One region of the Shewanella algidipiscicola genome, then DNA from elsewhere that is predicted to be linked to it. Evidence: predicted binding sites of a transcription regulator. Region 1 holds the regulator's gene; each other region holds the start of a gene.
The links. Region 1 encodes LexA, which represses DNA repair genes until DNA is damaged. Its sites were predicted from a motif close to TACTGTATNNNNATACAGTA; they were not measured.

Region 1 (10,016 bases):
CAATTTGGTTAACATCAGCAAATTGAATTGCATAATCAGGAATTCGACGCGGCATTCCCGCGAGTCCTAAAAAGTGCATAGGGAAAAACAACACGTTAACTGAGATAACCGAACACCAAAAATGCAGTTTACCCAACTTCTCGTCATACATATGCCCGGTCCATTTAGGTAGCCAATAATAGGCGGCCGCCATAATGGAGAAGATGGCCCCTGTGACCAATACATAATGGAAGTGAGCCACCACGAAATAGGTATCGTGATACTGGAAATCCACCGGAGTAATGGCCAGCATCAACCCCGAAAATCCGCCTATGGTGAACAGTATGATAAAGGCGATGGCAAACAACATAGGCGTTTCAAAACTGAGTGATCCGCGCCACATGGTGGCGACCCAATTAAAGACCTTAACCCCAGTTGGTACCGCGATGAGCATAGTACAATACATAAAAAACAGTTCAGCAAATACTGGCATACCTGTGGTAAACATATGGTGTGCCCAAACCAAGAAGGACAAAATCGCAATACTGGCAGTGGCATAAACCATAGAGGAGTAACCAAAGAGACGTTTGCGACTAAAGGCGGGCACAATAGCCGATATGATCCCAAATGAAGGTAAGATCATAATGTAGACCTCGGGGTGGCCGAAGAACCAGAAAATATGCTGAAACATCACAGGATCGCCGCCACCTGCTGCATCAAAGAAGCTGGTGCCAAAATATTTATCCGTCAGCACCATAGTGACCACCCCTGCAAGCACAGGCATGACGGCGATCAACAAGAAAGCGGTGATTAACCAGGTCCACACAAATAGCGGTAATTTCATCCAACTCATGCCGGGGGCGCGCATATTCACAATCGTCACCACCACGTTGATGGCTCCCATGATGGAGCTGATCCCCATAATATGGATAGAAAATACAAACAGTGCCGTGCTATCAGGGCTATAAGTGGTGGATAACGGAGCATAGAATGTCCAACCAAAGTTGGGGCCACCACCTTCCATAAAGAGTGAGCTTAATAATATGGTAAAGGCGAAGGGTAAAATCCAAAAGCTCCAGTTATTCATCCGTGGTAGCGCCATATCAGGTGCGCCAATCATCATGGGTATTAGCCAGTTTGCAAGCCCTGTAAAGGCGGGCATGACGGCACCAAACACCATGATCAAGCCATGTACAGTGGTCATTTGATTAAAAAAGTTGGGCTCGATTAATTGCAGACCCGGTTGAAACAACTCGGCCCGGATCACCATGGCCATGGCACCGCCAGTAAGAAACATAATAAAGCTGAACCACAGGTATAAGGTGCCGATATCTTTATGATTAGTGGTAAATAGCCAACGTTTTATGCCGGTTGGGTGAGCTTCGTGGTGTTCGTTAGACTCTTCAATATGAGCGGCATCCATATTGGCTTCGCGGGTTGTTGTATTCATCATGCCTCCCTATTGACCATGTTGACTAACGTCAGCGGCTTGGACGGTATCACCGACATCATTGCCCCAAGCGTTACGCTCATATGTCACCACAGCCGCTATCTCCTGTGGTGTTAGCTGTCCAGCGAAGGCTTGCATTGCAGTGCCCACCTTTCCATTAACCACAATATCGATATGTGCAGTGACTGGGCCGGTGGCAATGGCGCTGGCTTTTAATCCGGGGAACACCCCAGGAAGTCCCATGCCATTTGGCTGGTGGCAGGCGGCGCAGCGTGCCATGTATATCTGCTCACCTTGGGTCATCAGTTCATCCATCGATAAGGTTTGTGATAACGAGGCTTCGGTCGCGGCGGCGGCGATTGTGGCTTGGTTTTTTTGCTCTTCGATCCAGATATCAAAATCGGCTTCAGACAACACTTCAACCACTATGGGCATAAAGCCGTGATCCTTACCGCACAGCTCTGCACATTGGCCGCGGTACGTGCCGGGTTTATCCACGCGGGTCCAGGCTTCATTGATGAAACCGGGGTTAGCATCTTTTTTTACCGCAAAGGCCGGCACCCACCAAGAATGGATCACATCATCTGAGGTCATCAAGAAACGCACTTTTTTATTAATGGGAAGCACTAGGGGTTTGTCGACTTCTAATAGATAGTTTTCGCCCTTCGTTTCACTGCCTTCAATTTGTGCTCTAGGGGTAGCAAGCAAGCTGTAGTATTCGATATCGTGATCAAAGTAACTGTAATGCCATTTCCACTGTGAACCCGTTACCTTGATGGTGATATCTGCATCGCTAGGATCTTCCATGGCGATAAGGGTTTTCGTGGCAGGGATAGCCATCAGAATCAAGATAACAAAAGGCACGATAGTCCAAGCTATTTCGACTTTAGTGCTTTCATGGAAATTGGCTGCCACCGCGCCTTTTGAGCGACGATGGTTAATGATGGAGTAGATCATTGCTCCAAACACTATGATGCCGATGGCGCAACAGATATAGAGAATGGTCATATGAAGGCCAAAAACTTTGCCACTGATCTCTGTTACCCCTGGTGTCATATTAAGGGGCATATCGGCTGCGAATATGGGCGGGGCTAGTAATAACCCCAGCAAGCTATACCACAGATGCTTCACTAGACTTCTCCTCTGTCAATTGCGAAGGCAACTACAAAGAAAAGTCACACAGTATGTCTCGGCTCCATGCAAACTTTTCAGTTCCCAAAAAAGCAACGATGACTTCATAGTGCGCTGGTGGTATGGATGTTGTTATTGCTGGTGGTCACCACACTTGCACTTACGGCTGACTATATCAGGCGAATTTCAACTTAATTGGACTTTGCTAGAGATGTTCACTCGCAGGCCAATGAAGCCGACTACTAAATTGTTCGGATATAACAAATAATCGTTGATATCTATTACTAACTTAATCGCTGTTTAAATATTGATCAAGATCACTTTTTTTTATTTTGTTAAAAAAAAACAGCGACAAAAAAGCCCCTCGCGGGGCTTAAGTATGGAAAGTTTGAGCTGTAATGCTAGTGCAGTGAGCCAAATAATGATGTTTGGCGGCAGCCTTGATCTTGCTCTGCTAGGATTGTTACTGGTAGGTGACGATTAGCTTCTTCAATCACAATGCCTAAAGCCTGAGTGCTTTTGGCGACCAATTGTAAGCGGCGACAATCACGTGCATCGAGTGCTTGGGTCCAACTGATCACCGCACTGGATGTACCACTTGTAAGCGCTTTTTCCATCGCCCATAGTGCTTCAACTTCATCTTTGGTGTGCACTAATAAGATTCTATCCATACGAACACCGGCATCGGCGAGCATCTGCTTATAACCAATATTTGGTGGGCTAATCAGAACTACCCACTGGCCTTGTTGGCTTAATCTTGCTAATTGCGGCGTTAGTGCTTGCAACTCATGCTTACCTTGGGTGCGACTCGATAATGTCGCGATGGTGCTGTGCTGAGTAGGCTTATGTTGCGTGTTTATATCGACCCAAAGGCCGGGATGTCGTGGGGCATTACCCATTAGATTATTCATTGCCAATCTCCATTACGGATAACACCTACGGCAAGCCCTTCGATGCTAAGGCTTTGGCTGGATAGGTCGACCACTATCGGTGAATATTCTTCATTCTCGGCGTGAAGATATACAGTATTACCTTTCTTTTCAAAACGCTTTACTGTGACATCATCTTCGACCCGAGCCACGACGATCTGGCCATTACTGGCTTGCTCTACTTTATGTACCGCGAGCAGATCACCTTCGAGAATACCTATATTTTTCATGCTATCGCCGCGGACTCTTAAGAGAAAATCGGCGCTTGGGCGAAACATCGCTGGATCAACTTTATAGTGTTGCTCAACATGTTCTTGGGCCAAAATGGGTTCACCGGCAGCGACTTGTCCAATCAGTGGTAAACCAAGATCTTCGCTGTCATCTTCTTGAGTTAGCTTTATGCCTCGCGAGGTCCCTGGCATTATTTCGATGCAGCCTTTTTTGGCTAAGGCTTTTAAATGCTCTTCGGCCGCATTGGCGCTTTTAAAACCTAGGCGACGAGCAATTTCAGCCCGGGTAGGCGGCATGCCTGTATCGGCAATATTGCGTTTAATTAATTCTAATATTTCGGCTTGTCTAGGGGTTAATGGTCTCATTACAGATCCTGTCTTTCCATACAGTAACTGTCAGTATATACAGTATTTAAAGTAGCGCAAGGATTAAGCATATTTTTGTCGGCAATGTGGTGGAATTTGTTTGAAACTGAAAGCAAAATCGCAGATTTATTTTCATTGAAACCTGATATTTTTTACTTAAATCAATGTTATGAAATGGATTTTACGGAATAAATGTATTGAGTGATGCGATTGTCTCTTATCTGTTGAGATGATTTCTGTGCCAAGTTAGGGCGGCGAAACAACGTTAGCAGGTAATAGGGTTCAGTTGCACTCTGTGCCTGCAGTTACCGTTATCTTATATCGTTAAGCGTACGGCTATTATGGCTTGCTGGCGATAAGGTCATCTAACAGGTGGTGGTAATCATAGATTGCGGGAAAGTGGGTAAATATTTTATGGGGCTTTTTGCTATCAGGATTGCTTATGCCAAGTAAATACCCAACTCCTGCTTGTTTGGCGGCATGCAAGATAGCTTCGCTATCATCGATAAATAAACACCGATTGGGTTGTAATTGATATTGGTTAAATAAGCTAGACCAAAATTGAGGGTGCTCTTTTGCAAAACCCGTTTCATGGCTGGAGAGCATATGGTCTAACCCTTGCGCAAGCTCTGTGTGTTCTAGTTTGAGTGCTAGGCTATGAGGGTGGGCATTGGTCACTAATATTCTGGTTTTATGCTTTTTAGCCAATGTATGCAGAAATGGCATGCTGTCTTGGCGTAACTGTATCCTGTCGGCCAATGTGCGTTGCAACGTCACAATATCCAGTTGCAGTTGTTGCTGCCAGTAGTCGAGGCAATACCAATCCAAGGTGCCAACCACTTGGTCGTAGGCCTGTTCCACTAAGACATTGGCTTCATTTAGAGAGATGTTTCTGTTGTGACTTAAGGTTTGCGGCACTAGTTTGAGCCAAAAATGGCTATCGAAGTGCAAGTCTAGTAGCGTGCCATCCATATCAAGCAGTACGGTATCAATTTTATCCCAAGGAAACATAAGGTCAGTAAAAAAATTCTATCGTGAGAGTTGTGGATTAAACCCATCATAGTAAGATTGAACTGTGATGCAAACCTCATTTTATCAGGGACATTCATGTCGGACCAAAAGCCACAGATATTACATACACAAGTTGTTGCTCAGAGTCGGTTATTTCAAATTGAGCAAGTGCACCTGAAATTTTCTAATCAGGTCGAGCGCCAGTATGAGCGTATGAAAGGCAGTAATCGTGGCGCCGTAATGGTGGTTCCTGTATTGGGGGAGCAACTACTGCTGGGCAGAGAGTACGCTGCAGGAACCCACAGCTATGAACTGGGCTTTCCCAAAGGGTTAGTTGATCTGGGGGAGACTCCTGAGCAGGCCGCTAATCGTGAACTGCAAGAGGAGATAGGCTTTGGGGCTAAAAAATTAACCCATTTGATGGAGTTAAGTCTGGCGCCCAGCTATTTTGTCAGCAAGATGCAGATCTATATTGCAGAAGATCTGTATGAAAGTCGCCTTGAAGGCGATGAACCTGAGCCAATAGAGGTCGTTTCTTGGCCGCTTGCACAGTGGTCAGGGCTATTGGCATTGGAAGATTTTTCAGAATCGAGAAGTGTTAGTGCCTTGTTTTTAGCTCAGAAGCATTTAAAACTAAAATAGTTATTTAATTCGGATATATGCATTACCTGTCTAGGTTGTTGGAGTTGTGATGAAGCCAGAAGAGTGTGTGGAACAGGTGATCGCCATCGCCGTTGAAGCGGGCATGGCCATCAAAGATATTTATCTTGAAGGTAGCTTTGATAAAGAAATTAAGGCGGATAATACCCCTGTGACGTCTGCCGATCTTGCTGCGCACCAAATTATCACTGCAGCGCTGACTCAGCTGACTCCCGATATTCCTGTGTTATCTGAAGAAGATGCCGACATCCCGTTATCCGAACGCGTCGATTGGCCCAGGTATTGGTTGGTCGATCCGTTAGATGGTACCGGAGAGTTTATTGCCGGCAGTGGCGACTTTTCGGTGATCATTGCGCTAGTTGAGCATAATCGCCCTATTATGGGGATTGTTTATGTGCCCATGACAGAGGTGATTTATTATGCCATCGCAGGACTAGGGGCTTATAAGCGCTCAAATAAAGGCGAACAGCGTATTGCCAGTCGTCAATTGACACTCGATGATTCGCACTCATTGCGCTTGGCGGTCAGTCGTCGCCAAGATCCGCAATCGGTATTAAAGCTACTAAACCAGCCTAAGCATTGTGAGTTAGTGGTGCTCGGCGGGGCAGCGCTTAAAAGTTGCTTGGTCGCAGAAGGACGTGCCGATTGTTATGTACGCATTGGCCCTACTGGCGAGTGGGATACCGGCGCGGCACAAATTATTGTCGAAGAGGCGGGCGGGCAGATCATGGATCTTGAACTGCAACCGCTAAGTTATAATGAACGTGAATCGCTCGAAAATCCTAATTTTATCGTTGTCGGTTCGACCCATTTACCTTGGGATGAGTTGTTAGTCAGTGAATAATTCGGTTGATATTACCCTGCGTGCGGCGCAAAAGGGCGAACTGGCCGGCGTTTATCGGCTTGAACAGCGTGTGTTTGGCGCGCATTGTTATCCGGACTTCTTTTTTCGTCAGAGTTTCGATTGTTGGCCAAATGGTTTGCGTGTTGCAATAGATCAAAATAATCATCTTCTTGGCTATATTCTAATGGTGCAAAGTGAGCAGCCGCATATAGGATGGATATTATCTGTCGCCGTGGATACACTCGCCCAAGGCCGAGGTATCGGCAAACGTTTGATAAACGATGCGCTTAATCACTTGGCGCCGTCAGTCACTCAGGTGATGCTCACTGTTGATCCAGCTAATCCAGCGCGCCATTTATACCTCGCATTGGGGTTTGTTGAGCTACAAACGGAAGCCGACTATTTTGGTCCGGATACATCGCGGGTGGTAATGTGTCTGATGCGCTAAGCCTTATCTATTGTGCATGGCTAAAGAGTGGCAATGACTTATATGAAACCTTCATTGTCATCTATTCATTGTCATCTAGATGGTTAGGCTAACTAAGCTTGAGGCAAGCTGGAGCACATATGCTGTTAACAAAACGTTTTTTGCCCTATTTTGTCACCCAATGTTTAGGCGCATTAAACGATAATATTTATAAAAACGTTTTACTCTTGATGGTGGCTTATAGCCAGATCAATGAGTTGCCAATCAGCATTAATTTATTTGTCAATTTGGCCGCGGGCCTGTTTATTTTACCCTTCTTTCTTTTTTCAGCTCATGCCGGGATGCTCGCCGATAATATGGACAAGGCGAAGCTTATCCGCAGACTTAAACAACTCGAAGTGGTTATCATGTCGTGCGCTGCGATGGCTATTTTGTCTCAAAGCTACATGGTGATGTTACTGCTGTTATTTTTAACCGGCTGTCAGTCGGCCTATTTCGGGCCAGTAAAATATTCACTGCTACCGCAAGTGTTGACCGATGAAGAATTAGTTAAGGGCAATGCTTGGGTCGAAATAGGCACATTTTTAGCTATTTTAAGTGGCACATTGAGCGCCGGGCTGTTGATGGCTAGTACGCATGGAATTGTCGCCAGTGCCTTGATTGTCTTTGTACTTTCCCTGTGTGGATATCTGGCCAGTTGTGCCATTCCGGCTTTACCTTTACAGCATGACGTGACCCAGATCCGTTTTGCCCCTTTATCTGGCACGTGGCGCGCCATTACCCAGGTGAGAAAGACGCCAAGCATCTGGATGGCGATCATCGCCATTAGCTGGTTTTGGTTTCTTGGCGCAACTTATCTAACGCAATTTGCTTATTTTGCTAAGTTACATTTGTCCTCTGATACCAGCGTAGTGTCGCTTCTATTAGCACTATTTTCGGTGGGTATCGCGGTGGGCTCCTTTTTATGTGAACGCTTATCCTATGGTCATGTTGAATTAGGTGTCGTGGCTTTAGGCATGGCGGGGTTGACCCTGTTTGGCCTCGATTTGGTCTGGGCCATTCCACCTGCACCGTTAGATCCCTTGTGGGTTTATAGTGTGGGAGACTTTATCGCCACAACGGCGCATTATCGACTGATGTTTGACTTGTTGATGGTCGGGGTCAGTGGGGGCTTATTTATCGTCCCGTTGTACGCTTTTATCCAGTCGCGTGCTGCACCGGGTAAATGTGCACAGGTGATTGCCGCAAATAATATTGTTAATGCGCTGTTTATGGTGTGCTCGGCGTTATTGGCCATGTTACTACTGGCGGGCTTAGGCTGGAGTATCCCTGAGTTATTTACCTTGCTAGCGGTACTTAATTTGGTAGTCGCTGCCTATATTTATGGACAAGCGCCTGAGTTTCGTTGGCGCCTTGTCAGTTATTTATTTCGTCATGTGCGTTACCGCATCAGTGTTGAAGGGCGTGAAAAACTGCCCAAGCAGGGGGCGGTGTTACTGGTGTGTCCCCATACTAGTCAGTTCGATGCTTTGTGCGTGATGGGGGTATCGAGTCGTCTGGTGCGCTTTGTTATGCCACCCTCTATCATAGCGAACTCAGTTAAGCCGGCAGGAGTGATCCCTTTGGCTATGGGTGAGATAAACGGCGCAAGCAATAATGAAGCATTAACCATGATTGAGCAGGCGTTAGCCAATGGCGAGTTATTGTGCTTATTAAGCGATTATTTAACCGCGAGTGATACCATGCCTGAGAGTTATCGGGCTCAATTTAACGCCTTGATCGCAAGTGTTGTGACGCAACATCCAGTGAAGATTATCCCACTTGCAATGAAAGGATTAACAGAGCCGAGTAAGAGTCAAGCAAACACGTTCCAACCGCGGGGGCTTTGGCCAAGGGGGTCGCTGATTGTCGGTGATGCGATGGCGGTTCCTCAGGTGAGCGCCGCATTACTGCAACAGCACATCACCCGCTTGATGACAGACCCATTATAAAATCAAGACTCGGGCTTAAAACTGAACACTGAGTTATCTGCATTTTGGAGTTTAGCTTTGAGATGAAATAACCTTAAATAGCTAAGCTATCTCGGATTATTCCATCGTTTTACTCGAATTCAGGTGAGTGATTCAGTCACACTTAATGGCGGTCATGTCATTAAGTGATGTTATTGGGGCGTGTATTGAGCGAGCCACTGATGCACTGCTTGATGATCACCTTTAAAAATAACCCGATCGGCTTTTTTATCAATCTGATATTGGTACATAGGATCGTAGTATTTACTCAGCAGCACGTTTATCCACTCGAGATGAGCTGCTGTTGTGCCCTGATTTTGTTGTGCATGTAAGGCATGAGTCACCATCGCCTGCAGTTCATCATGTTGTTTGCCGCCAAGGCGTTTTTTTATGCCACTGATGCTTTGCGACAAATAATTGGCAAAAGCGATAAAGCCGGCCTCTTGGCCGAGGCGATCAAGATAACCTTGGTGCATTTTATGGACATATTCGTCGAGCAATCGGTTTAATCTGGCAGTTTGACTTTCTTCTAATACCACCAATTTTGCTACTTGCATGCCTTTATAAAAGGCTTGTGGTAGCGCCGAGCGACCAATGAGGTAGCTCTCATCTTCGAGCAGTAAGAATTTGGCATCGCTGGCTTGGTGTTTTAGCAGTGCCACGGCGAGGTTATTTTCGAAGTTGATCTGTGATGGTTGCGGCTCGTGGTAGCGGCCAAAGCTTGAGCCGCGATGATGGGCAATGCCTTCTAAATCGACGCCTTCTGGGCGCTGTAATAAGAAGTCTGTTTTACCACTGCCGGTGATGCCGCTGAGGATCAGCATGGGTTTTACCCTAGGGGCTTGATCTATGTTGTCTATCAAAAACTGACGCATCGCCTTATACCCACCTTCGATATAGGGGACAGATAGCCCAGCCTCCTTAAGCCATTGTTGCGTCAGTTGTGAACGCAGTCCACCGCGGAAACAATATAGGTAAGC
Region 2 (10,016 bases), on a different contig from region 1:
AGCAGTTTGGCGATAGCCTTATTTTACGCAGCCCTATTCTTTCTAGCCAACGTGAACTTATCGTCAGTCCGTTTGACAATAACGCTAATGCCGCTCAAGTTAACTCGGGCAAACTGGGTTATATCGCAGTCTTACTCAATAAAGAAAATGCCCTATTAGAGCAACACCGCGCCGCGGTGGCGGCTTTTATCATGGTGCTAATTGGGGTACAACTCAACCTGCTATTTACCTTTAGATTAGTCAAAAATGTGACTCAGCCGATCACCGATATGGTGCGCGTAGTCGCCAAAATACGGGAAGGAAAACTCGATACGCGTGTAGACGGCAATCTTATCGGTGAACTCGACCTACTCAAACGTGGCATTAATGCCATGGCCAGCTCGCTGTCGGATTACCATGAAGAGATGCAACAAAACATCGACCAAGCCACCTCAGATCTGCGCGAAACCTTAGAGCAAATTGAAATTCAAAACGTCGAGCTCGACTTAGCCAAAAAACGCGCCTTAGAGGCTAGCCGAATTAAATCAGAATTCTTAGCCAACATGTCACATGAGCTGCGCACCCCGCTCAATGGCGTTATCGGCTTTGCTAAGCAACTGCTAAAAACCCCGCTACACACCAGCCAGCAAGACTATATTAAAACCATCGAAAAAAGTGCCAGCAACCTGCTTAATATCATTAACGATATTCTCGATTTTTCTAAACTCGAAGCCGGTAAAATGGTGTTAGAAAACATGCCATTCGCCTTGCGTGAAGTGGTCGATGATACCGTCTCTATGTTGGCTAACAGCGCCAAAGAGAAAGAGTTAGAGCTGGTGGTCGATATCGAGCCCGCTATCAATGATAACGTCTCTGGCGATGCCTTAAGGGTAGGGCAAGTGCTCACTAACCTAGTAGGTAATGCGATTAAATTTACCGATGAAGGTAGCGTACACCTTAAGATGCGCCTTACTGGCACCGAGCCCGATAAGATCATTATTCGCTGCGAAGTCACCGACACAGGCATAGGTATCGACAAGCATCATCAACATCAGCTATTTCAAGCATTTGGTCAGGCAGACTCATCCATATCACGTCGCTTTGGCGGCACAGGTTTAGGGCTCATCATCACCAAACGGGTGATCAATCAGATGGGCGGCCAAATTGGCTGCAACTCCACACCAGATAAAGGCTCGACATTCTGGTTTACCTTGCCGCTAAAACTGAGTCAATACCCCATCAGCCAGCCATTAGATACCGGCAAGCTCAAACAGAAATCTGTCTTGCTGTTTGAACCCAGAAAACTGTCTCGTCATGTACATCAGGGGTTATTGCAGCACTGGCAAATGCTGGTGACGCCTATCACCACCTTGCAACAACTCGATGAGTTAATGAATAACACAAAACAGCGGTTTGATTACGCCATTATCAGCTGTAACGAGCTGGCTAAAAGCCCCTTACTGCTCGATACCCTGACGCGGATTAGACACATTAGCGATTATTCACTCTATGTGTGTAACAGCAACAACAGCGCCACCAATATTGATGTGATCCAGTCGGCTGTCGATAAAATTGTGCATGCGCCAATTGGCGAGCGCGAATTGGCTAACACTCTTATCCATCCTTACCGTGCGCCACCAGAGTCACAACCAAAGCCATTACAGGTTGTGCCAGCATTAAATCGCGAGCCACTTAGCGTACTGGCGGTCGATGATAATCCAGCCAACCTTAAATTAATCGACACCTTGCTGCGCGAGCTAGTCACCCACGTGGCCGTCGCCAACAACGGTAAGGCCGCTGTGGAGATTGCAAAATCGCGCCACTTCGATTTAATCTTTATGGACATACAGATGCCTGGTATCGATGGCTTTAGTGCCACTAAACAGATCCGTGAGCATTCGTTAAATCGCAACACTCCTATTATTGCCGTCACCGCCCATGCCATCGCCGAGGAGCGTGAACGTATTAATCAAAGCGGCATGAACGGCTATCTGCCCAAGCCCATCGACGAGGCGGCGCTCAAAGAGGTCATTAACAGTTGGAAGGTGCGCCCTAAGTTTACTCACTTTGAACAGCAAACACTCAATTGGGAACTGTGTTTAACTCAGGCGAATCAAAAAGCGAACTTGGCACTGGAGATGTTACAGATGTTGTTAGACTCGCTGCCAGAAACCCGTAATCAACTGACCTTGGCACTTGATACCCTCAATGCCAAAGCCATGCTAGCCCATGTGCATAAACTGCATGGCGCCAGCTGCTACTGCGGCGTACCCACGACCCAGCGCTTATGTAAAGAAATAGAGTCATCACTTAAAAATGGCGCCAGTGTCGAAGAGGTAGAACCTGAAATACTAGAGTTACTTGATGAGCTTTCTAAGGTAGAATCAGCCACTAACCAAGTAATATCCCAGTTATCTATGGATGTGATCGATGAGTAATAAACCAGGGTTCTTCAAACGATTAAAAGCGTTAGAGCTTGAACAAAAAAAATTGTTTGCTATCGCGCTGTGTCAGCGCATGTACCCCAACTACCAACTGTTTAGTGAAGTGTGTGAGTTTGGTGATCCACAGGTTTTAGACACAGCGCTAAATCTGTTATGGCAGTCAATGTATGACAAAAAATTGAAACTCAACATCGACATCTATCTCGAACGACTCGATCTCAACACCCCCGAGCCAAGTGACTTTGACGTTTATGGAGTCTATCCAGCCATGGACGCCGCAGTCGCATTAACCTCACTATTGAGCGCACTGCAAAGTAAGGTGGAAGACGATATTATCAACATCAGCAAACTCTCCTCTAGCACAGTAGCCAATTATATTGAAGCCACAATCGAAGATGAAATGGATGAAGCCACTTTAGATGAGTTTATTTTTAACCATCCCGTAATGGTCGAAGAAAAAGAGCTGCAGGCCTCATTATTGGATATCATTGAGCAAAATCCGAAGATCAGCGCTGACTTTGTCAAAGGCCTTCGTAAAGAAATTATCGAAGCTGGTGTATCTAATATTGGCATTTCAGTCGCGTAACTGCACATGAAGAAGCTCATCTACCAAGGTTATCTGTTAACCAACAACGATGGCTTAACCGATTCTTGGACACTCAGCATAGGGGAGCAACGCCGTAGCGGCTCCCTGTTTGAACTGCGGCGTCAGATACACTTCTATCAAGAGCTGGGCGTGCTGCCACCAGTCAACGCACCCACCGCGAATACCGAGCGAAACACGCAACCTAGCTCGCCAAAGGTTAATACTCGCCAAACAGGTACTCGCCGCCCCAATAAGCGCAGTTAGCTGAATGACGCAATGACGCTAAGTGGTTTAGTGACTTTAGTGGCTTAGCCTAATATCGCCCCATTAATGCCATCACATAGAGTCAAGCGGCTTTACGTTAAGCCACATTAGACCTTAGCTCAATAGCCGCCCCCAGATAATCATGCTAGGGTCGGCTAGTCTCTGGCGTTTGTGTTGGGCTTAATCATTATGATGCAGGGCAACGAATATTAGGGCACTGATACTGAGGCACTGATACTGAGCCACTGATACTGAGCCACAGTGGATGGATAATATCAGATGACTATGTCATCAATACTGAGCGTCATCAATACTGAGCCACGATTCATCACCAACACATAAAAACAGCCTGAGAGGGAAAGCCCCTTAGTTTAACCACCAGCACAATTTATGGATAAATTTGTCGTATGCTACCTATCTTGTCACCTCTGTTTATCGTCTTCGGCATCATGCTATCAGGCTTCGTAGTACAAAAAGCACGTATTTTGCCACAAGAGACAGATAACGTACTCAATCAGTACGTCTATTACATCGCCTTTCCGGCTATCATGCTGATTGTATTAGCCGAAACCCCAATTGAACAGATCACCGACTGGGGCTTTATTGCCGGTTACAGCTTAGCGATGACCATTATCTACCTGTTGACTATGGGGATATCGCTGTGGCGCGACAAGAAGCGCGATCTCGCGGCGATTAGGGCGCTTAACACCACCTTTGGTAACACGTCGTTTATCGGTATCCCATTAATGATGATGTTATACCCCAACAACCAGTTAGCACTGGCTGCAGCAGCCATTGCTAGCCTACTCTCGGTGACCGTCTTTGCTATCGTATTAGCCCAACTCGCGCTGTATCAAGGTCAAACCGACAGCGCCCTAAAGACAGTGGCTTTGGCATTACTGCAAAATCCTATCATTATCGGCAGCTTAATAGGCGTGGCCATTTCGGCGGCCCAGATTAGCCTTTATAGCCCTATCAGCGGCATCATTCGCCAATTTGGTATGACATCCAGCCCCTGTGCCCTGTTCGCCATTGGCATGGTGTTATGCAAAGCCAACCAACAGCAGGGCCGCAATGCCCCTCGAAAGCTTTCTACCGGCGCCGAACTCACCCTGCTCAACCTATTAAAACTGGTGTTACAACCCCTGTTTGCCTACCTACTGTGTAAAGCCTTTGGCGTTAACGGCCCGCTGCTTAAGATGGCAGTGCTGCTAGCGGCACTGCCCACCGCAGCCAGCGTTTACCTGTTGGCGCACCGCTTTCAAACTAACGCCACCGTCAGCGCGCAAAATATCAGCTTAGGGATAGTACTGAGCTTTGCGGTACTGCCACTACTTGACCATTTGCTGTAGCGCTGCCATACCCTTAAATTCAACAAAATGTGCGAACAAAAAGCACACAGGTATTTACTGTATAAAAAATCAGTATATACTGTGCATTAATACAGTACTTTGTAAAAGGATGTCATTATGCTTTGCCAGCTCAGCATCAATAACTTTGCCATTGTTCGTTTTTTAGAGCTCGACTTCAAAGCCGGCATGACCAGTATCACAGGTGAAACCGGTGCCGGAAAATCTATCGCTATCGACGCCCTAGGCCTGTGTCTGGGTAATCGCGCCGAAGCCAGTACCGTTAGGCCTGGTGCAGATAAAGCCGAGGTCAGCGCCCGCTTTTCTCTGCTCGATATTCCCTTGGCAAAGCGCTGGCTCGAAGATAACGACCTTGATCTTGATGATGAATGCATACTCAGACGCACCATCAACAGTGATGGCCGCTCACGCGCCTACATTAATGGCAATCCAGTACCGCTTAGTCAACTTCGCGCACTTGGACAATTACTGATCGGCATCCACGGACAACACGCCCATCACGCCATGTTAAAGAGCGAACATCAACTAACACTGCTCGACAGCTATGCTAACCACCGCATGCTGCTCGACAGCGTCAGTGCTAGCTATCAACGCTACAAACTGATTGAAAAAGAGCTTAAACAGCTACAACAATCGCAACATGAGCGCATCGCCCGTAAGCAGCTGCTGCAATATCAAGTAGAAGAGCTTAATGAATTTAATTTAGGCGAGCACGAATTTGACGAGATAGAAACCGAGCATAAAAAACTCGCTAACGGCACCGCTTTAGTGCAAGCCTGCCAGCACACCCTCTTCCTATTGCAAGACAACGAGCAAGGTGCGGTAGAATCGGTACTCAACTTAGCCATAGATCAAGCTCAAGAGCTTGAGGGCTATGACTCAGCTCTTAATAGCATTGGCAATATGCTCAACGATGCCTTAATCCAAGTGCAAGAAAGCAGCAGTGAGCTGCAACGCTACCTCGATGGATTAGAACTCGACCCCGACCATTTTGCTTACCTTGAGCAGCGCCTCTCTAAAATTATGCAGTTGGCACGCAAGCATCACGTAAGCGCCAAAGATCTTTATCAGCACCATCAAGCCTTAAATCAAGAGCTAATCAGCTTAGACTCAGACGAAGAGAAGCTTGACGAGATAGCTGAGCAGCTCCAAAGCTGCAAACAAGGCTTCATTGCCCATGCAAAAAAACTCAGCCAAAGCCGTAGCCGTTATGCCAAAGAGCTAGACAAACAGGTGACCCAATCGATTCATGAGCTCAGCATGCCTAAGGGTAAATTTGTTATCGATATTCACTTTAACGAAGAACTCATGTCGCCCAACGGTTGTGACACTATCGAGTTTCAAGTGACCACCAACCCAGGGCAACCGCTGCAACCTATCTCGAAAGTCGCATCAGGCGGGGAACTGTCGCGTATAGGCCTTGGCATTCAGGTGATCACGGCAAAGAAGGTCGCCACACCAACGCTTATCTTCGATGAAGTGGATGTGGGGATATCGGGGCCAACGGCTGCCGTGGTGGGGAAAATGCTACGCTCACTGGGTGAGTCGACTCAAGTGCTATGTGTAACCCACCTGCCTCAAGTCGCCGGTAATGGTCATCAGCACATGTTTGTTAATAAGCAGAGTAAAGCCGGACAAACCGAGACCTCTATGGTGCCGCTGGATAAAACCCAGCGCATTGAGGAGCTCGCCCGCTTACTTGGCGGCGATACCATAACCAGTAACACCCTAGCCAACGCCAAAGAACTACTCAGAGGTTAAAAACTGACAATACCTAAAGCGAAGGAAATACCTTCGCTTTTTGATATCGCTGATTCACTATTTAATCCCACTCATCTCATTGTACTTAATGAGCAAATTGTGCTCTCCATAACTCAACAAGAAAAACAAAACCATACATATAAGTCACGGCTAGACCGAAGTCTTTAACAGCATTTAATTGATTCACAGCGACACCAAGCTTTCAAAATAACCAGTTCATACAAACCCTTGCGCTTGCAAGAAATGGGCGTATAATCCCTCGGAATTTTTCAAAACAGAGTGCAGCAATGAACCAGGCAGTTAAGCACAACTTGACTCATTATCGTCGAGGATCGGCGTTGGTTTTATGTTTCTGTTTTTCGATTTCAAAAAAAGCCTCCTTGTATAAGGGGGCTTTTTTTTGTCTGCCTTTTGCGTAAGGTCAGGCAAGTTTAAACGGTTATCTGCCAGCCGCGCCGTTCAATGGCAATCTTAAATGTAAGCAACAGATAAAGTTTAAAACCATTTGTATCAGTTATCTATTTATAGGGAAGAGAAGCCATGGCGAACTCGTTGTTTCAAAAACACATCATCTCCATTCCGGAATTAAACCGCAGTGAACTTGAACTTATCGTTGAAACTGCAGGAAAGCTCAAAGCAGAGCCAAACCCAGAACTACTGAAAAATAAAGTCGTGGCATGCTGTTTCTTTGAACCATCGACACGTACTCGCCTCTCTTTCGAAACTGCTGTACAGCGCCTTGGTGGCACCGTAATTGGTTTTGATAACAGTGGCAATACATCACTGGCTAAAAAAGGGGAAACCCTCGTCGATTCGGTACAGGTGATCTCATCTTACGTCGATGCATTTGTGATGCGTCACCCGCAAGAGGGCGCCGCCCGTCTGGCGTCAGAATTTTCTCGTGGGGTACCGATAATTAACGGAGGTGACGGCTCAAATCAACACCCAAGCCAAACCTTGCTAGATCTCTATACAATCTTTGAAACTCAGGGTCGCTTAGATAACCTAAACATCGCCTTCGTTGGCGATCTAAAATATGGTCGCACGGTGCACTCACTGACTCAGGCACTCTCGAAGTTTAATAACATTAACTTCTTCTTCATCTCGCCCGAAATATTGGCAATGCCTGACTATATCTGCGAAGAGTTAGACCAAGCAGGCATCAACTATAGCCTGCATGCGACCATGGAAGAGGTGATCCCAGAGCTTGATGTGTTGTACATGACTCGTGTTCAAAAGGAGCGTTTGGACGAATCTGAATACGTGCATATGAAAGCCGCTTATATCTTAACTGCTGCAATGCTCGCTGACGCGCGCGACAACCTAAAGGTATTGCACCCATTACCGCGTATAGATGAAATTACCGTCGATGTCGATAAAACCAAGCACGCTTATTACTTTCAGCAAGCGCAAAACGGCGTTTACGCGCGTGAAGCATTGCTGGCACTAGTACTGAACGAACAACGTTAAGCAGGAGATAATCACCATGACCAAGGAAACCCAACAAGTTGAAGCGATAAAAAATGGTTCCGTTATCGACCATATTCCTGCCAATGTGGGGATTAAAGTGCTAAAGCTGTTCAAAATGCATAAAACCAATCAGCGTGTCACGATTGGTCTTAATCTGCCCTCTTCTGCTTTGGGCGCTAAAGATCTGATTAAAATTGAAAATGTTTTTATCAGCCCAGAACAGGCGAATCAATTGGCCCTGTACGCCCCTAACGCTACGGTTAATCAGATTGAAAATTATGAGGTCGTTAAAAAGCTGACATTGTCGTTACCTGAGCGGATCAACGCCATTTTTAAGTGCCCAAATAGCAACTGCATCACCCATAATGAACCGGTAGACAGCAGCTTTAAGGTCATCGCAAAGAAAGACGATGTGCAACTAAAATGCAAATACTGCGAGAAAGTGTTCTCACGTGAAATAGTGACTGAGCGTCACTAAGCCACTCTTTATCTCGATAAGGTAAAGCCTGCTCAGTCATGAGCAGGCTTTAAAATGACACTCCACTAGCTAATGCAAGTTGAGCAAAGATTAGCAATCAGCGCTTCATATCAGGGTACTGAAACTCATGACATTGATTACAGTAAACTTGACTCTCTTTATGTTCTTGATGGCAGTAAGTACAAGGTAAGTCTGTACCATAATGCAGACTGTCATGGGGATTTGGCTCTATATCATGACCGGCATCGGATGGACGCTGTGTAAGTTCAGCCACATCATCTGGCGTACTATGACAGGTTTCACATGCACTGGCCTGAGGAATCGTTTTACGTTTTGCATCGCCGTGGCAAAAGCTACACTCAACCTTACCATTATCCCCCGTCATAACTTCTTTATGATAGTCTTTTATTTTCATGGCATTAGCCGCTGGGATTGACATCAGCATCAAGATGCACATTGTCGTCAGTATTCTTAACATCTTTATTCCTATTACTACGTTGATCTTTGTTACCCGATAACTGTTACCGCCCGGTGATTAATCGATGGCTGGTTTACAGGATGTATCAGGCCAATTGCGGCTTGCTCGCTAAAGTCAATGGGAGCGGTATTGACGATAGCCAGCAAGCGCAACATTTCCCCGATAAAAGTTATTCGTACTGCGCAATAAAGGCTTTTGAGACACGAATATCGGGCGTAAATGGACGGTCAATATCGACAAATGGCACTTGTTTACGGAAAGCATCATACATCGCTTTTGTCGCCTCACCTTGCTTGAGATGGTTGTTCGTCTGTTTACGTAAATCGATGGCTTGAGTCGAATGCATCAGTTCTAGGCCATACATCACGTTAATGTTGTCAACAATTTGAATTAAGTTGTCTGATGCAAGCTTTAAGTTGGTAAAGGTGTCTTCGATGTTACCCGCAATGGCAATACCATTAAACGATACCGGAATCGCCAAAGCTTGGTTACGTACCTGCATATCAACAAAGGTTTTTTGAATCGCACCAAACGCATGACCATTGTTACCCGGTGCACTTAAAAAGCGCGGTAAATGGGTAAAATGATTATCCGATAAATGAATCGTACGCATGGCGCTATTATGTGATACATGCGTCAGAGCAATACTTAACTGCTGCACCGCAAGTGCGACAGGGAGTGGTTCGAAGTTAGTGGTTGGGAATACGCCACCCTTTCCTTCAACCAAGTATTTAGCAACTTGAGAATGCTGTCCATAATCTTTACTAGCACCAAGAATAACACCTGGGTTGTCATCAGAATGGTTTATCTGAATATTGATTACCTCATCAAGATCGGCAAGCGCCTTATATGCGCTGGCAAAGGTGTACGCCGTAGTGCGGTAACTGAGTGGGTCTTGCAGTGGACGCTCGCTATTTTCGTCCCAGAGATAACTGCCAGATAAGCTATTTAATATATCCTGAGTTGCTCGCTGCAACTGCGGGAATGGGCGGATATCATTGGTTTGTGGTAAGAAGGGCGACACATTACCATTTAAGCCTTCTAGACTCAGGCCAAAAACCGTTGGTGATACATCGAGTAAATGCTTGGCATCCCGATAACCTGCCATTGCATAGGTGGCACCGATGGCATTATTCGATAAAATGGAAAGTGCATCTTTTCCTACCGGTTGTAACGGCTTAATCCC
Region 3 (10,016 bases), on a different contig from region 1:
CTGTTGGTCGTTATGTGGCCTGCGAGTACGTATCGATAATCGTACCGATGATATATTGCGCATTGCTGGTAACCCATACCACCCACTATCGCACCATGAGCAAATCCCTTACGCGACCCCTGTTAAAGAGGCTTATCGTTCTTTAATGGGCGAAGCTGGGCTCGCGGGACGCTCCACCGCCTGCGCCCGCGGCAATGGCATGTTAGAGATACGCAACAGCCCTTATCGTATCACCCAACCGCTTAAACGTGTGGGTAAACGCGGCGAAGGCAAGTGGCAACCCATTAGCTATGAGCAGTTGCTCAACGAAGTGATAGAAGGCGGCGATCTGTTTGGTGAAGGCCAAGTAACTGGGCTGCGTGAAATACGCGACATTCACACCCCGCTGGATCCCCAAAACCCCGAATATGGCCCCAAAGCCAACCAGCTATTAGTCACCAATGCGGGAAACGAAGGCCGTGATGATATTTTAAAACGCTTTGCCTTCAACAGTTACGGCACGCGTAACTTTGGTCACCATGGTTCCTATTGTGGCTATGCGTTTCGTGCAGGCTCGGGCGCCATGATGAATGATTTAAATAAATTCGCTCATCTAAAACCCGATTTAGACCACGCCGAATACGTGCTATTTATTGGTATGTCACCGGCGCAAGCGGGCAACCCGTTTAAACGCCAAGCAAGGCAATTGGCCGAAGGACGCACTAGCGGTCGGCTCAAATACACCATCATCGCCCCGAGTTTACCAGCAGGCTCATCGAGCTTAGCCGCCGGTGATAACAACAATTGGCAGCCCATCAACTCAGGTACAGACTCTGCTTTAGTGCTGGGCATGATCCAATGGATCATCGCTAATCACGCTTACAACCAATCCTTTTTGGCCCAGCCTAGCGCCGCAGCTATGGCAAAAGCCAATACTGCCCATTGGTGTAATGCCACACACTTGGTGATAAGTGACGAGAGTCATGCCGATAATGGCCGCTTCCTGCGCGCCTCCGATATTGGCCTGAGCTACAGCGGTGAGCCGTTATCTGACAGCGACCCTTTTGTGGTGGTCAATGCGGCCTCAGAGCAACTGAACGTCAATACCCAAGACGATGCGGCGCAGCTGTTTGTCGATAGGCAAGTCATTAGCCATGGCAAAAATATCCGCGTAAAATCATCATTGCAACGCTTAAAAGAGGAAGCCTTTAAGCATGACTTGGCGTTTTATAGCCAGCAGTGTGGCATCGCGGTAGCACAAATCGAAGCCTTAGCGCGCGAGTTCACCAGCCACGGCACCAAAGCGGTAGTCGATACCCATGGCGGCAATATGCACACGAATGGCTTTTATAACTCTTTTACTATTTTAATGCTTAACGCGCTGATTGGTAACATCAATATGAAAGGTGGCGCCATGGCTAAAGCCGGTGGTTACCCCACATCGGCCGCAGGCCCACGTTACGATTTCACCCAATTTAACGGCAAGACTAAGCCTAAAGGGATTTTCTTATCTCGCAGTAAATTCCCCTACCAAAAAACCAGCGAATATAAACGCCGCGTCGCCGCTGGAGAGTCACCATACCCTACTCGCGCGCCTTGGTATCCGATTTCAGCCCCACTGCTCACCGAGCACTTATCGGCGGCTATCGATGGTTACCCTTATAAAGCCAAAGCCTGGATTAACCACATGGCCAACCCGCTTTATGGGGTACCCGGGCTAAATACCCTGCTGGGCGATAAGCTGAAAGATCCACAGCAATTAGGCCTGATTATCTCTATTGATGCTTTTATCAATGAGACTACTGCGCTGTCTGATTATATTGTGCCCGACACTGTCACCTATGAAAGCTGGGGCATGTCTACCCCTTGGCACGGCGTGCCGACCAAAGCGGTCACCGCACGCTGGCCCATTGTTGAACCGCGCACCGACAAAACTGCCGATGGCCGAGCGATTAATCTTGAAAACTTCGTTATCGATGTGGCTAAACGGATGGAACTAGGCGGCTTTGGCGACAATGCGATACCAGACAACCAAGGCAACTGGCATGGGATCCACAGCGCTGAAGATTTCTACCTGCGGGCGGCGGCAAACCTTGCCTATGTTAAAGGCGGCGTTCCGAGCGTCGAAGCAGAAGACATTGCTTGGTCAGGGCTTGAGCGCCTCATGCCGGCGATGACTCGTACCTTAACAGGTGAAGAGATGCGAAAAGTGGGCTACATCTTTGCCCGTGGCGGTCGTTTTGAAGACGCCAGCCAAGCTTACCAGCAAGAGAGAATGAAGCATCGCTGGGCCAAGCCACTGGCCATTTGGAATGAAACCGTCGGTACATCAATCAACACCATGACCGGCGAGCGCTACCTAGGTTGCCCTACTTGGTCACCGCAGCGTTTGGCTGACGGCACGCCATTTGAGCAACAATACCCTAAAACACAGTGGCCGTTTAGCTTGACCAACTTCAAGTCAAACATCCACAGCTCGGTGTCTAATTTATCACCACGCCTCGCCTCTATTAAAGGGATTAACCCTGTGTATATTCACCCCGTTGACGCTAACAATGCGGGGATAAGCACTGGCGATCACTTTATGATTGAAACCCCAAGCGCTAAAACCCAAGCCTTAGCAATGGTCGTTGAGGGGATAATGCCCGGGACTTTAGGGTTTGAGCATGGGTTTGGCCATACCGAGCTAGGTGAGCGGGCTCATTGGATTGGTGACAAACAGCAGCCCGTTAAAATGAAATCCAGCGATGGGGTCAATATTAACGACATCGGCCTTATCGACCCTACCCGCAAAGGCCAAGGCGTGATGCTCGACTGGGTGGTTGGCGCCGCGGTTCGCCAAGCCTTACCCGCTAAGATTTATAAGGTGTAAACACATCGCGCGATTGCCCCTAATCAACGCCGTCATGATTAACATGATGGCGTTTTTTTATGCCTTTTACTGACTCGATTTAGTCGATGCTAAGCCTGTTGCAGCCTAACACCTAGGCATTAGCCATTAGTCATTAGGCGAGTAGCATTAATCTAGTGGGCTCAGTCTCATGGAATTAACCTTGTAGAATTAACCATCTGGCATTATCCATCCCACATTGAGCGCGTTAAGTAGAAGCATGCCGATAACAGATACACCTCACTTGGTTATTTGATTGCTTGGCTGTTTGGTTGCGGTCGCTATAGACATAAAAACGCCGCTATATCAGCGGCGTATGTTCATACTCATTTAGCTTTCTGCTGACGGCCTCAATCCACAATGCCTGCCATTTAGGGGGCTTAGTTTAAGAGACGTGGCGATGATGAGCGATTGTGCTTAAGCAATCGCGTTATCGCTTTTGAAATTGCTGCATTAAACGTTGTAAATCGCCTAACTGACTCACCAAGTCAGAACCACGTTTCACCGAGTGATCGCATCGCTCAATATTGGCTAATGACAACTGCTGAATGGAGATGATGTTGACATTAATGTCTTCAGTCACACTCGCTTGCTGATGCACCGCAGCGGCAATTTGTTGGCTAGCACTGGCTACTTCGCCCAGCATACTATTGGCATGTTTAAGCACATCACCAGTACGTACGGCATTGTCTCGGCACACATCTGATAAATGACTGCCTCTTTGTGTCGCCGTCACCGCTTGGCCTGCGGTATGTTGTAGGTGAGTTATCATGCTGTGAATTTCCTCGGTGGAAGCTTGGGTTTTTGAGGCTAACGCTCTCACCTCATCGGCCACCACCGCAAATCCGCGGCCACTTTCCCCCGCTCGAGCCGCTTCTATCGCGGCATTTAGGGCCAGCAGGTTAGTCTGATCGGCTATGGTACCAATCACTTCGAGGATCTTTTCAATCTCTTGGCTGCTCACCGACAGATCATTAATAATGGTTTTGGCACGCTCCAATTCTGAGTGCAGCTCAGCCACTGAATCTATCGTGGTTTGCACATTATCGAGACCGTCGTCAGCAAGCTGATTCACTTGCTCTACCAGTTGTGATGCCGCCATCGCATTATCTGCCACATCTCGAATAGAACTAGACATTTCAGTTACCGCGGTGGCCACCGAGTCAGTCCCTGCACCTTGGTTATCTAAATTGTCCTTAATCTCTTCTTGATTGACTAACTCTTGCTCGGCGCTAACGTGAATTCCCTCGGCAGTTTCGCAAGCCCTGGCAACAATCGCACGCACCTCAGCTTTACGCTTTTGCAGCGCCAGTTCAATCATAGAATATTCATCATAGCGCCCAGTATACACCAGTTCCATCAACGGATTATCATATGCTTGTGTCGCCAGCGTTGCCACCTGCCCTAAACGTCGTTGATGGAAAAATTCATTGAGTAAAAGCCCGGCCATCGCCAGTATCGACACTGTCCCACTTAAGTGCACCGATGCCCCGCTCATCATAGCTATGGTGCTAGCGAGCGTAGTTAACGCAGCCAGATAACGTGCCCAACGATAACTAAAACGCGGCCTTGATAACTTAGACGGCATCCCTTTTTGGCTCATTTCACTGTAGAGCGTCTCTGCACGTTTAACCCATTCTCGATTAGGTTTTGTACGCACAGACTGGTATTCAATAATCTTACCCTTAGCATCTGTGATGGGGGTGATAAACGCAGAGACCCAATAAAAACCACCCTCTTTACGGGCGTTCTTCACAAGCCCCATCCAGCTGCGGCCAGATTGAACCGTGTGCCATAACTGTTTAAAAGCCGACTTTGGCATATCGGCATGACGCACTATATTATGTGGTTTACCAATTAATTCATCAGCTTGATAGCCGGCAACATCACAAAAACCGGCATTAGCATAAGTGACGTTGCTAGCGGGGTCTGTGGTTGAAATGAGATTAGCATCGAGATCAAACTCGACTTCATGTTCTGCGTTAGTATGTTTACTGACCATATTAAGGTGACTTATTCCCGAGCTGATGTTGGCTTGTTTGCCTTGCAGTGCATTATGACTGACAGACCCAATACGTAAAAGAGTGCGCTGCCGATCACAGTTGTTAGTCTTACAAATGTTAACAATGTAAAAGCAGAAACTATGTTATCAATTTCGCAACTTAAACAAATGATTTACAGAGTGCAGCATGAGCTTGCTCACTAAAATTTCATTTGTGCTACCAAGCGCACAACGAACAAAACATCAAAATCCTGAAGCACAAGCAGATAACCGCTTATGCTTATATCGACTGATTAAGCGCTGAATCATATTCCGCTGATACTGTTTTACTGTTATTATGTACAGCTGTATTTCTCTGCTATGTGCCTTCATGTTATCTGCCAATGTCAAAACTCAGATCCGCACCATCTATAAAGATATTGCGGCCGCCTTGCCCAACTTTCGCTCCCGGCGTGAGCAAAACTACATTGTGGCAGAAATCTCAAAAACATTAGCAGGTGAATATGACAAACATAGGCGCATCATTGTCGTCGAAGCCGGCACGGGGATTGGTAAGTCATTGGCTTATATTCTCGGTACCATTCCACTTGCCTTAGCGAACAAGAAAAAAGTCTGTATTGCCACCGCAACGGTGGCGCTGCAAGAGCAGTTACTCAATAAAGATTTGCCCTTCTTTTTACAGCAATCTGGACTCGACTTTACCTTTGGCCTAGTCAAAGGGCGTCAACGCTACGTCTGCTTAGCCAAACTCGAAATGCTCATTGGCAGCGATGACGGCACGCAGATGGCCATGTGGCAAACTAAACCCGATAACAGCCAAATAGCCTTGTTACAAAGCTTGTTAAAAGATTTCCATGAAGGCCGTTGGAATGGTGAGCGCGATACCCTGACGCAACAACTGCCCGATCACCTTTGGAGCCAAATCGCCTGCGACAAGCACAGCTGTCATCGGCAACTGGCCAGTCATCGCCACTGCCCGTTTCATAAGGCGCGTGAAGATATTGATACCTGGGATGTATTAATCGCTAACCACAGTCTGCTTTTTGCCGACCTCGAGCTAGGTGGCGGGGTGATTTTGCCCGATCCAGAAGATCTCTATTATGTGATTGACGAAGCACATCATCTCCCGATCGTCGCCAGAGATTTCTCCAGCGCGCAGGCGACACTTAGGGGCGCGGTCGATTGGTTAGAAAAGATAGGCAAAACCAGTGCTAAGCTGCAAAATCAGCTGAAGAGTAACCATATTATTGCCCCTGCTCAGGCGATGTTAGACCATATTAACGAATTAACTGGCTTGCTCAACGCCGTGGCGCAGTATTGCGATGGCCAAGGTGTGGCATTTGATAACCCTGAAAACCGCATCCGTTTTGAGCATGGCAAGCTGCCGCAACCTTTGGTTATTCAAGCGGAAAACTTAGCGAGCGCCTCTAATAACGCCCTCAAACAATTTAATAAAATGCTAACCCTGCTCAACGAAGCCATAAAAGATGGTGAACTGCCCAAGCATCAGGCTGAGCAACTGCTGAGCGAAACCGGCTTTATGCTGCAGCGCTTAGAAAACCTGCAAAAATTGTGGAAGATGATGGCCAAGACCGACAGTCCTAAAGGGGCGCCTATGGCCAGATGGATAGAGCAACTTCCGGGAAAACAACACGACTACTTGTGTAACGTCTCACCAATTGAAGTGGGCTTCATGCTCGAATCCTTATTATGGGAGAAAGCCGCTGGTGTGGTGCTGTGTAGCGCCACATTACGAGCACTGAACAATTTTAATCATTTTACCCATCAAGTGGGCCTGTCGATAAATGATGGCAGTCGTTATCTAGCCATGGATAGCCCATTTGATTTTGAGCAAAATGCGACCTTATACCTGCCAAAAATGCGCACTGAACCTACGGACGACCATTATACCGATGAGCTTGCCGAGCAGATATTGACCCTTATCGAAGGTGAAACCGCCACCTTAGTGCTGTTTGCCTCATACTGGCAGATGGAAAAAGTGGCCGATATTGTCCGCCCCAAGATTGACAGCCCACTATTGATCCAAGGGGAAGACTCGCGTCAACAACTGCTGACACAACATAAACAGCGCTGTGATGCTGGCGAGGTAAGTATTATTTTCGGCACGGGCAGCTTCTCTGAAGGGCTCGATCTACCTGGGGATTATCTTACCAATTTAATTATCACCAAATTACCCTTTGCAGTGCCAACCTCTCCGGTTGAGCAAGCCCATGCAGAATATATCAAGATAAAGGGCGGTAATCCGTTCTTACAACTGACCATACCCGACGCATCGCGTAAATTGATCCAAAGTTGTGGTAGATTACTGCGTAAGGAAGAGGATTATGGCCGTATCACTATCTTAGATCGGCGTTTAGTGACTAAACGCTACGGTAAGTCACTGCTTGATGCCTTACCGCCGTTTCGCCAAGTGATAGAGTAGGAACCACATTGGAGTTACTTTTAGACCCCAGCGTTTGGGTTATTTTAGCCGCCACAGGTTTTATTGCCGGCTTTATTGACGCTGTCGCCGGCGGCGGTGGCTTACTGTCGATCCCGGCGTTATTAACCATAGGCGTACCGCCACACGCGGCGCTCGGTACCAATAAATTGGCCGCCAGCTTTGGCTCATCCATGGCGGCATTTACCTATTACCGTAAACACTTTTTTGAACCACGCTTTTGGTACCATGCTTCAATAGCCACCTTTATTGGGGCTGTTATTGGCACCTTCGTAGTGTATCTAATTGATAATCAATGGCTCGAAAAATTACTGCCACTTATAATCATCATCATTGCCATCTACACCTTGCTAAAACCCAGCGTAATGGGAGCTAACACCCACTTACCTCCAACTCGCGCGCCATCGGCCTTTAAGCAATGGCGCCAAGGGATACCACTGGGATTTTATGATGGTTTTGCAGGGCCTGCTGTTGGAGCATTTTGGACAATCAGCAGTATTTCACAATACCAATTACCAGTACTCAACAGTTGTGGATTAGCCCGCGCCATGACCTTTATCAGTAACCTAACCTCTTTAATGGTCTTTTTAGCCTTGGGACAAGTCAATATTGTTATCGGTTTATCCATGGGCTTATGCATGATGTTAGGCTCGTTTGTTGGCGCTCGCACCGCAATCAAATTTGGCGTACCATTTATCCGTCCGCTATTTATCACCGTGGTTATTTTGATTGCCGTCAATTTGGCGTGGAGTGCATGGGCATGAACACCTCAGAACTAATTCATCGTTTACGAGTCCAACTTAAGCAATTAGAGCAAGAAGTACTGCAACATGACAGTCAACTGGCAAAAGGACAACGTAAGCTACTACACGATACCGAGCGTTTTAACCATGGCTTATTTAATCAATCTGGTGCCCAGCTTGCCCCTTGTATCAGTCAAATCAGCAATAAAATTACGCAGCTCGAAAAACTACTCAAGGGAAATATCTCGACATCGACCGTAGCGCTAAGCTGTGAAGGTATTCAAGATAGATTTACCGCATTGCGCCGGGCACTGAATACCACCACACTTGATGTGAAATCGGCCGAGCAACAAAGAGTATCGCGTATTGCTAATGCTAAGCAACGACGGCAACAATCCCACGCCGATAGCGGTTTTAGTTGGATTGCCTCTGGCGTAATGCATAATAGCCACCAGCTGTATGATGAATTAAACAAACATTTGAACTGGGTTCAAACATTTGAGCAAAAAATTGCAGATTTACAATCAAAACTTGAAAACTGTCATAGTGCTGACAAAATTGCACTGCAAAATGAGATACTTTTAGTCCATCGTCGCTTAGGTAAGTGTCGACAAGCTATTAGTTATATAGAAGATCGCATTCAGGCGTTTGAACGCCCGTATAGAAGTCATAATCGTTAAGGAGTAACAATGAAATCAGTAATGCCAATCGCTTTAATCGCTTTGCTTGGTAGCTCATCGGCAATGGCCGCCAACCTCACCATTCCCATGGCATTTGAATACTTAGCCCTTAATGGTCAAAAAGTAGAAAGCAGCTTGTTTAATCATAAGGCCGATTTAAGCCTAGATAACGGTACACATAAAATCGCTATCCGTTATCACGATATGGTGCAAGATGACTTCAGTGACAGCGAGAGCTTTATCAAATCATCTCCCTTTATCGTTACCCTTAAAGTTGATGGAGACTATCAATACCAGCTACAGCCTGCCGAAGGTGAAATTATTAAACGCCCGAAAGAGTTTGCTAAATCCCCAGAGGTCATTGTCACTCGAACAGGTGGTGGGCAAGTCAGTTATCAGGTGGAACAAACTGATATAACTGAGTCTTCATTCATCGGTAGACTCTTTGGTAATGACAGCGGACAAGATGTTGAAGCCGCAGCAGCCGTTGCAACGGGCAGCGCTGTGGCTGCCAGCTCCGTCCCCGCAAAACCTATTAGCGCAATCGAAGCCGCGACATTACCTGCAACAGCAACACCCAGCAACAAGAGCGAAGCTGAACATGCTCAACAAATGTTGCAATACTGGTGGTTACACGCCGATGAAAAAACACGCAAAGAGTTTATGGGCTGGGCTATCAAACAGTTGTGATTAAGTTGTAAGTACCACAAGCTGAGTCACGCTGGCAATATGTTGGCGTGACGCCCCATTTAGCCCCCAATTTCGCCTCGAACAATATACCGCCTCACACCTTTCTCGCGTTTACACTTAATAACATTGTCAGTATTACCCTACTTTGCATCACGTACCTGACTATCACGCAACGCTAAATAGTTATTGCGGCTAAGCCAATATGATTGCAAACTAGACAAACGATATAAGCCAAGCCCCTCATCGTGGAGATAGATGCATGCAACTAGAAATTCGAAATTATTATGAAGTATTGTTACTCGAGATGCTGTCTGATGAAGGGTTAATTGATGAACTCCCCGAAGACTATCTCGCCGATTTATGCTGTGTGACGCTCAATCAGCTGCCCGTACGCTATATTCGTCATCTCGTCGATACCTATTTTTTTGAAGATTATGACGAACTCAAGCAGATGAAAACGGAGATCCAATCCGCCTTAGAGAAATCTCGCGCTTTTTTAAAAACCAAGCTTCCTAAACAGGAAAACCTATAAATAGAACCAACGCTTTCAATTAATAGTTTCACGTTACCC

Region 2: a site for LexA is predicted at 4,703-4,722, ahead of recN (DNA repair protein RecN). Genes of this name have one in related genera too.
Region 3: a site for LexA is predicted at 5,199-5,218, ahead of dinG (ATP-dependent DNA helicase DinG). Genes of this name have one in related genera too.

Annotation. Positions count from the first base shown of each region.
Region 1 covers NZ_OXJV01000020.1:6,539-16,554, reverse strand. The annotation lists gene ctaD (cytochrome c oxidase subunit I) at 1-1,429, opposite strand, end outside; partial or broken gene coxB (cytochrome c oxidase subunit II) at 1,448-2,560, opposite strand; gene DN599_RS16525 (cell division inhibitor SulA) at 2,962-3,471, opposite strand; gene lexA (transcriptional repressor LexA) at 3,468-4,085, opposite strand; gene yrfG (GMP/IMP nucleotidase) at 4,425-5,096, opposite strand; gene nudE (ADP compounds hydrolase NudE) at 5,193-5,738, shown strand; gene cysQ (3'(2'),5'-bisphosphate nucleotidase CysQ) at 5,788-6,600, shown strand; gene DN599_RS16500 (GNAT family N-acetyltransferase) at 6,593-7,048, shown strand; gene DN599_RS16495 (MFS transporter) at 7,168-9,018, shown strand; gene mnmH (tRNA 2-selenouridine(34) synthase MnmH) at 9,189-10,016, opposite strand, start outside.
Region 2 covers NZ_OXJV01000001.1:1,090,624-1,100,639, forward strand. The annotation lists gene barA (two-component sensor histidine kinase BarA) at 1-2,417, shown strand, start outside; gene DN599_RS04940 (YjaG family protein) at 2,410-3,009, shown strand; gene DN599_RS04945 (DUF3319 domain-containing protein) at 3,016-3,273, shown strand; gene DN599_RS04950 (AEC family transporter) at 3,681-4,625, shown strand; gene recN (DNA repair protein RecN) at 4,743-6,404, shown strand; gene pyrB (aspartate carbamoyltransferase) at 6,945-7,874, shown strand; gene pyrI (aspartate carbamoyltransferase regulatory subunit) at 7,891-8,352, shown strand; gene DN599_RS04970 (cytochrome c3 family protein) at 8,450-8,830, opposite strand; gene DN599_RS04975 (HAL/PAL/TAL family ammonia-lyase) at 9,000-10,016, opposite strand, start outside.
Region 3 covers NZ_OXJV01000001.1:1,378,162-1,388,177, forward strand. The annotation lists gene DN599_RS06110 (tetrathionate reductase subunit A) at 1-2,851, shown strand, start outside; gene DN599_RS06115 (methyl-accepting chemotaxis protein) at 3,300-4,871, opposite strand; gene dinG (ATP-dependent DNA helicase DinG) at 5,242-7,314, shown strand; gene DN599_RS06125 (sulfite exporter TauE/SafE family protein) at 7,323-8,096, shown strand; gene DN599_RS06130 (primosomal replication protein) at 8,093-8,755, shown strand; gene DN599_RS06135 (DUF2057 domain-containing protein) at 8,765-9,445, shown strand; gene DN599_RS06140 (late competence development ComFB family protein) at 9,705-9,977, shown strand.